2 linked regions of the Tistrella mobilis genome follow. The protein of the gene in region 2 interacts with the protein of the main gene of each other region in a pairwise test. Links are inferred from orthologs where the notes say so. Each region holds a gene or a part of one and is shown on either strand. Other genes may lie near its edges.

Region 1 (5,254 bases), 350 kb from region 2 along the record:
CTCCCCCGGCGTCGCCGCCAGCACGATGGCATCGGGTGCCTCGCGCCGTGCCGCCAGCAGGGCGATCAACCCGCCCTCGCTGTGGCCGAGCACGATCACCGGCGCATCGCCGGCCAGCTTGCGTGCGGCACGGACCCATTGCGCGGCATCGGCCGCCAGCAGATCGATGGTCATCAGCGCCTCGTCGGCAATCGCCGTCCGGCTGGCGCCGATACCGCGCTTGTCGACGCGCAGGCTGGCAACGCCCCGCACGGCCAGATCCTCCGCCAGCATGCGCAGCAGATCGGTGCGCAGCCCCGGCTGGTTGCCGTCACGATCGGTGGGGCCGGACCCGGCCAGCATCAGCACCACCGGCAGCACGGCATCGGCACCGGCGGCACAGGGAAAGCCGAAACTGCCGACCAGATCGGCCGGCCGGCCGGCCGGCTCCTTCGCCGCCGGAACCGGGGCCTTGATGGCGATCTGACGCTCACACAGGGCCTGGGCCGGCATCGCCGGCTGCGCCCGTGCCGGGGCCTGAAACGACACGACCGCGGCGAGCAAAGCCGCCGCGGTCGCAAGGCGTCCGGTTGTCCGGAAGCGGGCCGTCATCAGTCGAGATCGCCGACATCGCCGGAGGTGCCCTCGACCCTGGCCGACAGCGCCGCCTGCATGAAGGCATCGAGGTCGCCGTTCAGCACCGCCTGGGTGTTGCCGGTCTCGACGCCGGTGCGCAGATCCTTGACCATCTGGTAGGGGTGCAGCACGTAGGAGCGGATCTGATGACCCCAGCCGATATCGGTCTTGGCATCCGCCTCGGCCTGGGCCTTTTCTTCCCGCATCCGGAGTTCACGCTCGTAAAGGCGTGCCTTCAGCATGCCCATGGCGGTGGCGCGGTTCTTGTGCTGCGACCGGTCCTGCTGGCACTGCACCACGATACCGGTGGGCACATGGGTGATGCGGATGGCGCTGTCCGTCCGGTTGACGTGCTGGCCACCGGCACCCGAGGCCCGGTAGGTATCGATGCGCAGATCCTTGTCCAGGATCTCGATGTCGATCGAGTCGTCGATCACCGGATAGACATGGACGGCGGCAAAACTGGTCTGGCGCCGTGCCTGACTGTCGAAGGGCGAGATGCGCACCAGACGATGGACGCCGGTCTCGGTCTTGGTCCAGCCGAAGGCGTTCTGACCCTTGATCAGCAGGGTCGCCGATTTGATGCCCGCCTCTTCACCGTCGGTCTCTTCGACCAGCTCGGTCTTGTAGCCATGCGCTTCCGCCCAGCGCGTGTACATGCGCAGCAGCATCAGCGCCCAGTCCTGGCTTTCGGTACCGCCGGCGCCGGCATGAACTTCCAGATAGGTGTCGTTGCCGTCCACCTCGCCCGAGAGCAGGCTTTCGACCTTGAGCTTCAGAAGCTCGTCGAGCAGGCGGGCAAGCGATGCCTGCGCCTCGTCGACGACACTGTCATCATCTTCCATCTCGCCCAGTTCGGCGAGTTCGAGATCGTCGCGGAACGCCTGTTCCAGCTTGCGGTAGCGATCGATGGCACCTTCAAGCTGGGTGCGTTCGCGCATCACCTTCTGCGCGCGCGCCGGGTCATCCCAGAGCTTCGGATCTTCGGAGAGGGCGTTCAGCTCGTCGAGCCGGATGAGCGCGTTCTCCCAGTCAAAGATACCTCCTCAGCAGACCAAAGGTCTGCTCGATCTCGTCGGCGAGCGACTTGATCTCGGCGCGCATACGCACGTCCTCCCGTTGATGATGATGGCGGCGCGAATGGCGCCGCCCTTGACGGTCTGGCGGCCCCGATCAGTAGAGGCCGCCCGGTGCCGGCGCCGAGGCGCCGCCATAGGGGTTAGAGGGCCGTGCCGGCAGGTTGCCGCCGGTGCCCGCACCGGCGCCCGGATCGCCATAGGTGCCGTAGTCGTCCTGCATGCCCGAAACCATGGTCGGCTCGGTGCCGGGCTTGAACGCCTCGGTGATCACCGTCGCCGTATCGGCGCCCGGCAGCAGGCCGGTCTTGGCGTCGACGCGCACCAGACGGATGCCGCTGGGGGTGCGGAACGGCGTCGCCGGTGCATCGGCGAGGGCGCCCTTCATGAAGTCCACCCAGATCGGCAGCGCCGCAGAGGCACCCTGCTCGTTATCGCCGAGCGAACGCGGCGTGTCAAAGCCGACATAGACCCCCACCACCAGGTCGGGGCTGAAGCCCATGAACCAGGCGTCGAAGCTGTCATTGGTGGTGCCGGTCTTGCCGGCGAGCGGCTTGCCGATCGAGGCGGCCCGGCGGCCGGTGCCGCGCTGGATCACGCCTTCCATGACATGCACCAGCTGATAGGCGTCGAGCGGGTTCAGCACCTGCTCTCGCGTGTCGGGCAGCACCGGCGGCTGCAGGCCGGGCTGCCATTCCGGCACCGAGCAGTTCTCGCAGGGACGCTCGTCGCGGCGGAAGATGGTCCGGCCGTCGCGGTCCTGAATGCGCTCGATCAGCGCCGGATGGATCTGTTTGCCGCCGTTGACCACCATGGCATAGGCGGTGGCGAGGCGCATGAGCGTGGTTTCGCCGGCACCGAGTGCCGTGGAGAGATAGGGCGGCCAGTCGCCGATGCCGAGCCGGCGGGCGATTTCCGAGATCGACTCGGCGCCAAGATCGCGGGCGAGACGCACGGTCATCAGATTGCGCGACTGTTCGACGCCGACGCGCAGCGTCGAGGGACCATAGAAACGGCCGCTGTAGTTCTTCGGCCGCCAGGTGTCGAGACCGGCCCCCTGTTCCAGCGCAAGCGGGGCATCCTGCACGATCGATGCCGGCGTCCAGCCATGTTCGAAAGCCGAAAGATAGACGAAGGGCTTGAACGCGGAGCCCGGCTGGCGCTGGGCCTGGGTGACGCGGTTGAACTCGCTGGCGGCAAAGTTGAAGCCGCCGGTCATCGCCAGCACCCGGCCGTTATGCGGGTTCATCGCCACCAGACCACCCGAAACATCGGGCACCTGGGCCAGCTTGAGCGCATCGGCCGCCGCCTTCGGTGCCGGTGCCTCGCCATCCTCGGCGCGGCGGCCCGCCTCTGCCGCCACCTCGGTCGGGTCGTTGGCCGGGGCCACGACCACGATGTCGCCCGCGCTCACCACCTCGTCCACCGCGCGGATCGCCGGGCCGCGCCGGTCGACCGAGACGTATTTCCGTGCCCATTTGACCGCGTCGAGGTCGAGCGTACCGGCAGCACCATCGGCGAAGATCAGCTTCGCGGCCTTGGCGCCCGCCTCCGTGACCAGCGCATAGCGCCAGCCCGGCACCAGCGGCTTGTCGCGCCCCAGATCCTCCAGCCGCTTGCGGGCGGCCTCGATATCGCCGGTGGCGACGCCGCTCTGCACCGGGCCGCGATAGCCGTGGCGGCGGTCGTAAGAGACCAGCCCGTCGCGCAGCGTCTTGTCCGCCAGCGCCTGAAGCTTCGGATCGACGGTGGTCATCACCGTCAGACCGCCTTCATAAAGTTCATCCGAGCCGAAGCGCTGGGCGATCTCGCGGCGCACCTCCTCGACGAAATAATCGGCGCGGGCCTGGTCTTCGCCGCCGCGCGGCCGGGTGACCAGCGGCCGGGCTTCGGCCGCCCGGGCCTCGTCGGCCGAGAGATAGCCGTCCTCGGCCATGCGGCTCAGCACCCAGTCGCGACGGGCCTTGGCCGCATCGGCGCGGCGGACCGGATTGTAGTTGTTCGGGGCCTTGGGCAGGGCCGCGAGATAGGCCGCCTCTTCCGCCGTCAGCTCGTCGAGCGACTTGTCGAAATAGGCGAGCGCCGCCGCCGCGACGCCATAGGCGCCATAGCCCAGATAAATCTCGTTCAGATAGAGTTCGAGAATATGATCCTTGGTGAAGGCGCGCTCGATCCTGAGCGAGAGCAGCGCCTCCTTGACCTTGCGCTCGATCGACACCTCGTTGGTCAGCAGGAAATTCTTCGCCACCTGCTGGGTGATTGTCGAGGCGCCGATCGGCCGGCGGTCACTTGCCAGATTGTCGATATTGGTGACCGCAGCACGCAGGATCGCGACCACGTCGATGCCCGGATGGGTGTAGAAATTCTGGTCTTCTGCCGCGATGAAGGCATGTTTGACCACATCCGGAATCGCATCGATCGGCACGAAGACGCGCTTCTCGCGGGCATATTCATCCAGCAGACGGCCGTCACCGGCATAGATCCGGGTCACGGTCGGCGGCTTGTAATCGGCCAGCTGCTCGAAATCGGGCAGATCGCCGTCATACATGGTGACGCCGTAATACAGCGCCGCGCCGCCAGCGATGGCGAGCAGGACGATGCCGGTCAGGAGAAAACCGAGCAGACGGATCAGGCTCATCGGCTGTGCAACGCCGCGGGCCAGGGCCGGCGGCTCCCATATGGTTGACGGGCGGGGCCAGCGGACGGAAACGCCCCTGGTCGCGGAGCCGGAGTGTGGCCGCGCAGGGCGCCCGCGTCAATCGCAGGGGCACCATGCCCGCCCTGCAAGCCACGCAAATGACACGGCATAAGACGGCTGGGGCACCGCGCGCGCTCGGGCGGGCTCAGAGGCGGCTCCAGGTCTGCTCGCCGGCAAAGAACTGGTCGATCGCCCCCGCGATGCCGCGGGCGAGCTTCGCGCGATGCGCGGGGTCCTGAAGCACTTTCTCGTCCTGACGGTTGGACAGGAAACCGGTCTCGATCAGCACCGACGGCATGTCCGGGGCCTTGAGCACGGCGAAGCCGGCCGACCGGACCGGCTTGGTCAGCAGTTCGGTATGCGGCTGAACCTGGCCGATGACATGGCCTGCAAAGCGCGCCGACAGGTTCATGGTCTCGCGCCGGGCCAGATCGATCAGGATCGAGGTGACCTCGGCGCTCTCCGTCGAAAGATCGACGCCGGCGATCAGGTCGGACTTGTTTTCGCTGTCGGCCAGCTGGGCCGCAACGCCGTCGGACGCCCGTTCCGACAGGGTGTAGATCGACAGGCCGCGGGTGCGCGGATTCTGCACCGAGTCGGCATGGATCGAGATGAACAGCTCCGCCTGGGCGGCACGGGCGATGGCAACCCGGTCGCGCAGCCGGATGAAGATGTCGCGGTCGCGGGTCAGCACGGCCTTGTAGCGGCCGGTCTTCTCAAGCTCCTGGGCCAGGGCCTTGGCCATGGCGAGCGTGATCGACTTCTCCTGCACGCCGGTGATGCCGATCGCGCCCGGATCGATGCCGCCATGGCCGGCATCGATGGCGACGATCCGCCGGCCGTCGGTCCGGGCGCGCGGCCGGGC
Region 2 (4,760 bases):
GCGGCGCAGCTGGACGTCGCGGTGGGTGTTCACGCAGGCGAGCAGGCCGAAGGCGATCATCAGGGTCATCATCTGTGTGCCGCCATACGAGACCATGGGCAGCGGCACGCCCACCACCGGGATCAGCCCCATCACCATGGCGATGTTGATGAAGTAATAGAGGAAGAAGGTCGTGCCCACGCCTGTCGCCACCAGCCGCCCGAACACCGTGCGGGCCCTGAGCGAGACCGAGAGCGCATAGAGCACCACCGACACGAACAGCAGCAGCAGCAGGATGCCGCCGATCAGGCCGAATTCTTCGGCATACATGGTGAAGATGAAATCGGTCTGCTTCTCGGGCAGAAAGCTCAGATGGCTCTGGGTGCCCTGCATGAAGCCCTTGCCGGTGATGCCGCCGGAACCGAGCGCGATCTTGGACTGGGTGATGTGATAGCCGGCGCCCAGCGGATCGCGCGACGGGTCCATGAAGGTCAGAACGCGCTGGCGCTGGTATTCATGCAGCATCGACCAGCCGACCGGCAGCGAGGCGCCGAACAGCGCCAGCACCACCAGGAATTTCCAGGCCCGCACCCCCGCCACGAAGAAGGTCGCCCCCGCCCCCAGAATGAGCATGCCGGTGGTGCCGAGATCGGGCTGGCGCAGCACCAGCAGCGACGGGGCGGCCACCATCGCCAGCGGCAGCAGCAGGGTGACCGGCCGGCGGATGTCCTCGGCGGTGCAGCCGTGGAAATAGCGGGCCAGCGCCAGCACGATGGCGATCTTCATCACCTCCGACGGCTGGATCTGAAAGAATCCGAGGTCGATCCAGCGCTGCGCGCCCATGCCGATATCGCCCATGATCTCCACGGCCACCAGCAGCAGCAGTGCCACGCCATAAAGAGGATAGGACAGCTTCAGCCAGAGTTTCAGATCGGTCAATCCGATCACGACCATCAGCACCACGCCCGCGGCGAACCGCGCCATCTGCGCATCCGCCCAGGGTTCGAGACTGCCGTTCGCTGCGGAATAGAGAACCAGGAAACCGGTGCCGGCGACCATGGTCAGCAGCACCAGAAGCCCCCAGCCGAAAGAGCGGATGCGCTGGGCAAGTCCCAGGCTGGCCGGGGCGGAATGATCATGCAGGCTCATGTCGCCTCCCCTTCCGGTGAACGGCCGGGCCCGCGGGCGACGCGGTCGGGCCGCAGGCGTGCGGGTGCGGCAGGCTGCGGTTGCGGCGCCGGCGGCCGGTTGCCGCGGCGCTCGCGCTCGGCGCCGAGGGCAATCGTCGCCCGCAGGATGTCGGCCACCACCGGGGCCGCGACGCCACTGCCGCTGCCGCCATGTTCGATGATGCAGGAACAGGCATAGCGCGGCGCGCTGAGCGGCGCATAGCCCACGAACAGCGCATGGTCGCGTTCAAGCCAGGGCACGTCCGCCGCCTTGTAGCGGCCGCTCTCGCGTTCCGCCCGGGTGATGCGCCGCACCTGGGCGGTGCCGGTCTTGCCGGCATAGGCATAGGCCGGGTCCTCGATCATCGCCTTGTGCGCGGTGCCGCGGCGGTTGTTGACCACCCGGCGCATGCCTTCCAGCACCAGTTCCATATGGCCGCGATCGATGCCCATCGTGTCGGCCAGCTGAATGCCGCTCTCGGGCAGCGGCACGGCCGGATCCAGCCCCGTGCCACCCGCCGGTGCCGCCACGTTCCAGAGCTGCGCCCCGGCCGCACGGGCATCGTCGATCTCGCGATAGAGCCGGGGCACCACCGCGCGGCCGCCATTGGCAAGCCGCGCCGTCATGACCGCCAGCTGAAGCGGGGTCGACAGGACATAGCCCTGGCCGATGCCGGCGATCAGCGTCTCGCCCTGGGTCCAGCCGCGGCCGCGAGCGGCCATTTTCCAGTCCTTGGTCGGCATCAATCCCGGGCGTTCCCCCGGCAGGCCGATCTGCAGGCGCTGGCCCAGACCGAAGCGCTGGCCCATGGCGGCGATCGCATCGATGCCGACCCGTCGGGCGATGTCGTAGAAGAACACGTCGCAGGACTGGGAAATCGCCTCGACGACACCGACCTCGCCATGGCCGCCGCGCCGCCAGCAATGGAAGCGGTTGTCGCCCATGTCCAGATGGCCGGGGCAGAAGACGGTGTGGTCGCGCGGGATCACGCCGGCTTCCAGCGCCGCCAGCGCCACCACCATCTTGAAGGTGGAGCCCGGCGGGTACTGGCCGCCCAGCGCCTTGTTGATCAGCGGCGCCCGCGGATTGGAGGTCAGCTCCGTCCACTCGGCCATGGAGATGCCGCGATCGAAGAGCATCGGGTCGAAGGTCGGCACCGAGGCCGCCGCCAGGATATCGCCCGAATGAATGTCCATCACCACCGCGGCCGCGCTGTCGAAGGCGAGCCGGGCGGTGGTGAAGGTCTGCAGATCGGCATCGATGGTCAGCTGGACATCGTCGCCCGGCACACCTTCGGCCCGGTCCAGTTCGCGGATCTCGCGGCCATAGGCATTGACCTCCACCCGGATGGTGCCGGCGCGGCCGCGCAGCCGCGGCTCCGCCGCCCGCTCGATCCCCGATTTGCCGATCCGGAAATCGGGCAATTCCAGCAGCGGGTCGCCGTCCAGATCCTTCTCGGCCGGGGCGCCGACATAGCCGATGATATGGGCCATGGTGGCGCCCATCGGATATTCGCGGGCAAGGCCGACATCGATCATCACGCCGGCCAGATCCGGCCCGTTGACCTCGACCTTGGCGACCTCGTCCCAGGTCAGGTTGTCGCGCACCGGCAGGGCCGAGAACCGCCGCCGCCGTTCCGCCTCGCGCACCACCCGGGCCTGAACGTCCTCGGGCAGTGTCACGAGCCGCGAGAGCTGGGAGAGGACCTGTTCCAGATCCACCGCCTGTTCGGGCACGACCAGCAGGCGGTAATTTTCGCGGTTGAGCGCCAGCGGCCGGCCGTCGCGATCGAAGATCCGGCCACGCGGCGGCGCCAGCAGGCGCAGGCTGATCCGGTTGTCGTCGGCCAGCGTCTTGTAGCGGTCGGCTTCGGCCACCTGCAGATACCACATCCGCGCGCCCAGCACGCCGGTCAGCGCCAGCTGGGCGCCGCCCAGCAGCAGGGTGCGGCGGGTGATGAGCCGGTGGCGGTTCTGTTCGTCACGCATGGAGCAGGGCACCGAAGGTCGACGCGCAGAGGAAGGGCGCTGCGCCGCCGGGGGCCGGTCCGGGCCGGCCCCCGTGAAGATAGGATCACTGCCGGCGCAGCGCCAGCGCATGGATCTGGCCAAGCAGCCATGCGGCAGGCGGATAGGCGGCAACGCTCGCCATCCACTGTGCCACCGCCGGTGCCGGCGACAGCACCGACCAGGCATAGATCATGGTGGTGACCCACACCAGGCTGCAGGCGACCAGTGCCACCGCCGCAAAAGCCGCCCAGATCAGCAGGAACGACTTGCCGCGGAAGACTTTCCGCTGGCTGACCAGGATCGCCCGGACCACCAGCAGCACCAGTGCCGTCTGGCCGAACGGTCCCCAGCCGATCGCATCCTCCACCAGCCCCAGAATGAAGACCGACCAGTAGGGCAGCCGGTCCGGGCGGTAGATGCTCCAATAGGTCACCGCGATCAGCACCGGCCAGGGCACCATGGCGGTGCCCCCCAGGCGCGACCAGGGCGCTGCGGCGATGAGCACGAAAGCAAGGCTCACCAGGAAGGGCACCGAAGCCCGGACCTGGCGGTCAAGCTTCTGCAACAGCGTGTCGTTCATGCCCCTCCGCCGGCCGTCACTGGCTGCCGGCCGGTGCCGGTGCCACCGGCAGGGCCGGCGAAACCTCGGGCGCCCCTTCCGGATGCAGCTCGGTGCCGAGCAGGATGCGCACGAAATCCAGCCGCCGCCAGTCCACGAAGGGTTCGACCCGGATCTGGCCCTCCTCGACCGAGATCACCCGGCCGACGGCAAGCCCGGGCGGAAAGATGCCGCCCTCGCCCGAGGTCACCACCCGCGCGCCCACATCGGGCACCACATGCGGCGGCAGATAGGCAAGCGCCGGGCGCGGCGAATTGTCGCCGGCCAGTATGGCCCGCTGGGCGGCCCCGTCCGGGGTTTCCACCGTCACCGGCACGCGGCTGTTCAGGTCCGAGAGCAGCAGCAGACGCGACGAGGTCTCGCCCACTTGGATCACGCGCCCGACCAGACCGGCCGAGGTGACGGCGATGCCGTCGCGGGCCATGCCGTCGCGGGCACCGGCGGAAATCAGCAGGGTGCGCACGAAGGGCCCGCCGGTATCGGCCAGAATCCGGGCCGACAGGAAGCGCTGTTCCGGGTCTGGCACCACGCCCAGCTGCCGGCGCAGGGCCGTATTCTCGGCCGCAAGCCTGAGTGCCACCTGCTCCCAATGGCGCAGGCGCTCGTTCTGTTCGGTCAGCCGGGCATTCTCGGCGGCAAGATCGGTCAGGGTGCCGATCCGGTCGGTCAGCCCGGTCAGGCTGGCGACCGGGCGCGAGAACAATTCCAGCGCCGGCATCGAGGCGTCGGCGATGGCGGTCCGCAGATCGGTGACGGGCACGACGTCGAAACGCGTCGCGATCATCAGGCCGACGGACCCCACCACCAGCGCTCCGAAAGCGAAGCGATGGGCGAGCTGTCTGAGTGGCTGAGCCACGGCGCGGCCGTATCCGAGCGGCTTCACCGGAGCGTACTCCCCAAGGCTGAGGGGCTGGACTGGCCTTCAAGCATGACATGACGACGGCCGGGACGCCATGGTCCGGACATCATCATGACCGCAGGGC

The links. The genes of interacting proteins can lie anywhere in the genome.
Region 1: the proteins of mrdA (region 2) and P7L68_RS20380 interact in binary tests that used the Escherichia coli proteins (3 or more experiments, as listed by UniProt). The link is inferred for Tistrella mobilis from one-to-one orthologs.

The regions. Positions count from the first base shown.
Region 1 is NZ_CP121017.1:3,265,546-3,270,799, forward strand. What follows is about bases 1,560-4,678. They hold P7L68_RS20380 (penicillin-binding protein 1A), read right to left. Parts: upstream 4,330-4,678; coding sequence 1,789-4,329; downstream 1,560-1,788. Other genes in these bases: P7L68_RS20385 (N-acetylmuramoyl-L-alanine amidase), read right to left, coding at 4,535-4,678. Also shown: P7L68_RS20370 (alpha/beta hydrolase), read right to left, coding at 1-591; more of P7L68_RS20385, read right to left, coding at 4,679-5,254. UniProt on the Escherichia coli protein: Cell wall formation. Synthesis of cross-linked peptidoglycan from the lipid intermediates.
Region 2 is NZ_CP121017.1:3,612,632-3,617,391, forward strand. What follows is about bases 632-3,551. They hold mrdA (penicillin-binding protein 2), read right to left. Parts: upstream 3,138-3,551; coding sequence 1,125-3,137; downstream 632-1,124. Other genes in these bases: rodA (rod shape-determining protein RodA), read right to left, coding at 632-1,128; mreD (rod shape-determining protein MreD), read right to left, coding at 3,223-3,551. In the rest of the region: more of rodA, read right to left, coding at 1-631; more of mreD, read right to left, coding at 3,552-3,738; rod shape-determining protein MreC, read right to left, coding at 3,755-4,660. UniProt on the Escherichia coli protein: Catalyzes cross-linking of the peptidoglycan cell wall. Responsible for the determination of the rod shape of the cell. Is probably required for lateral peptidoglycan synthesis and maintenance of the correct diameter during lateral and centripetal growth.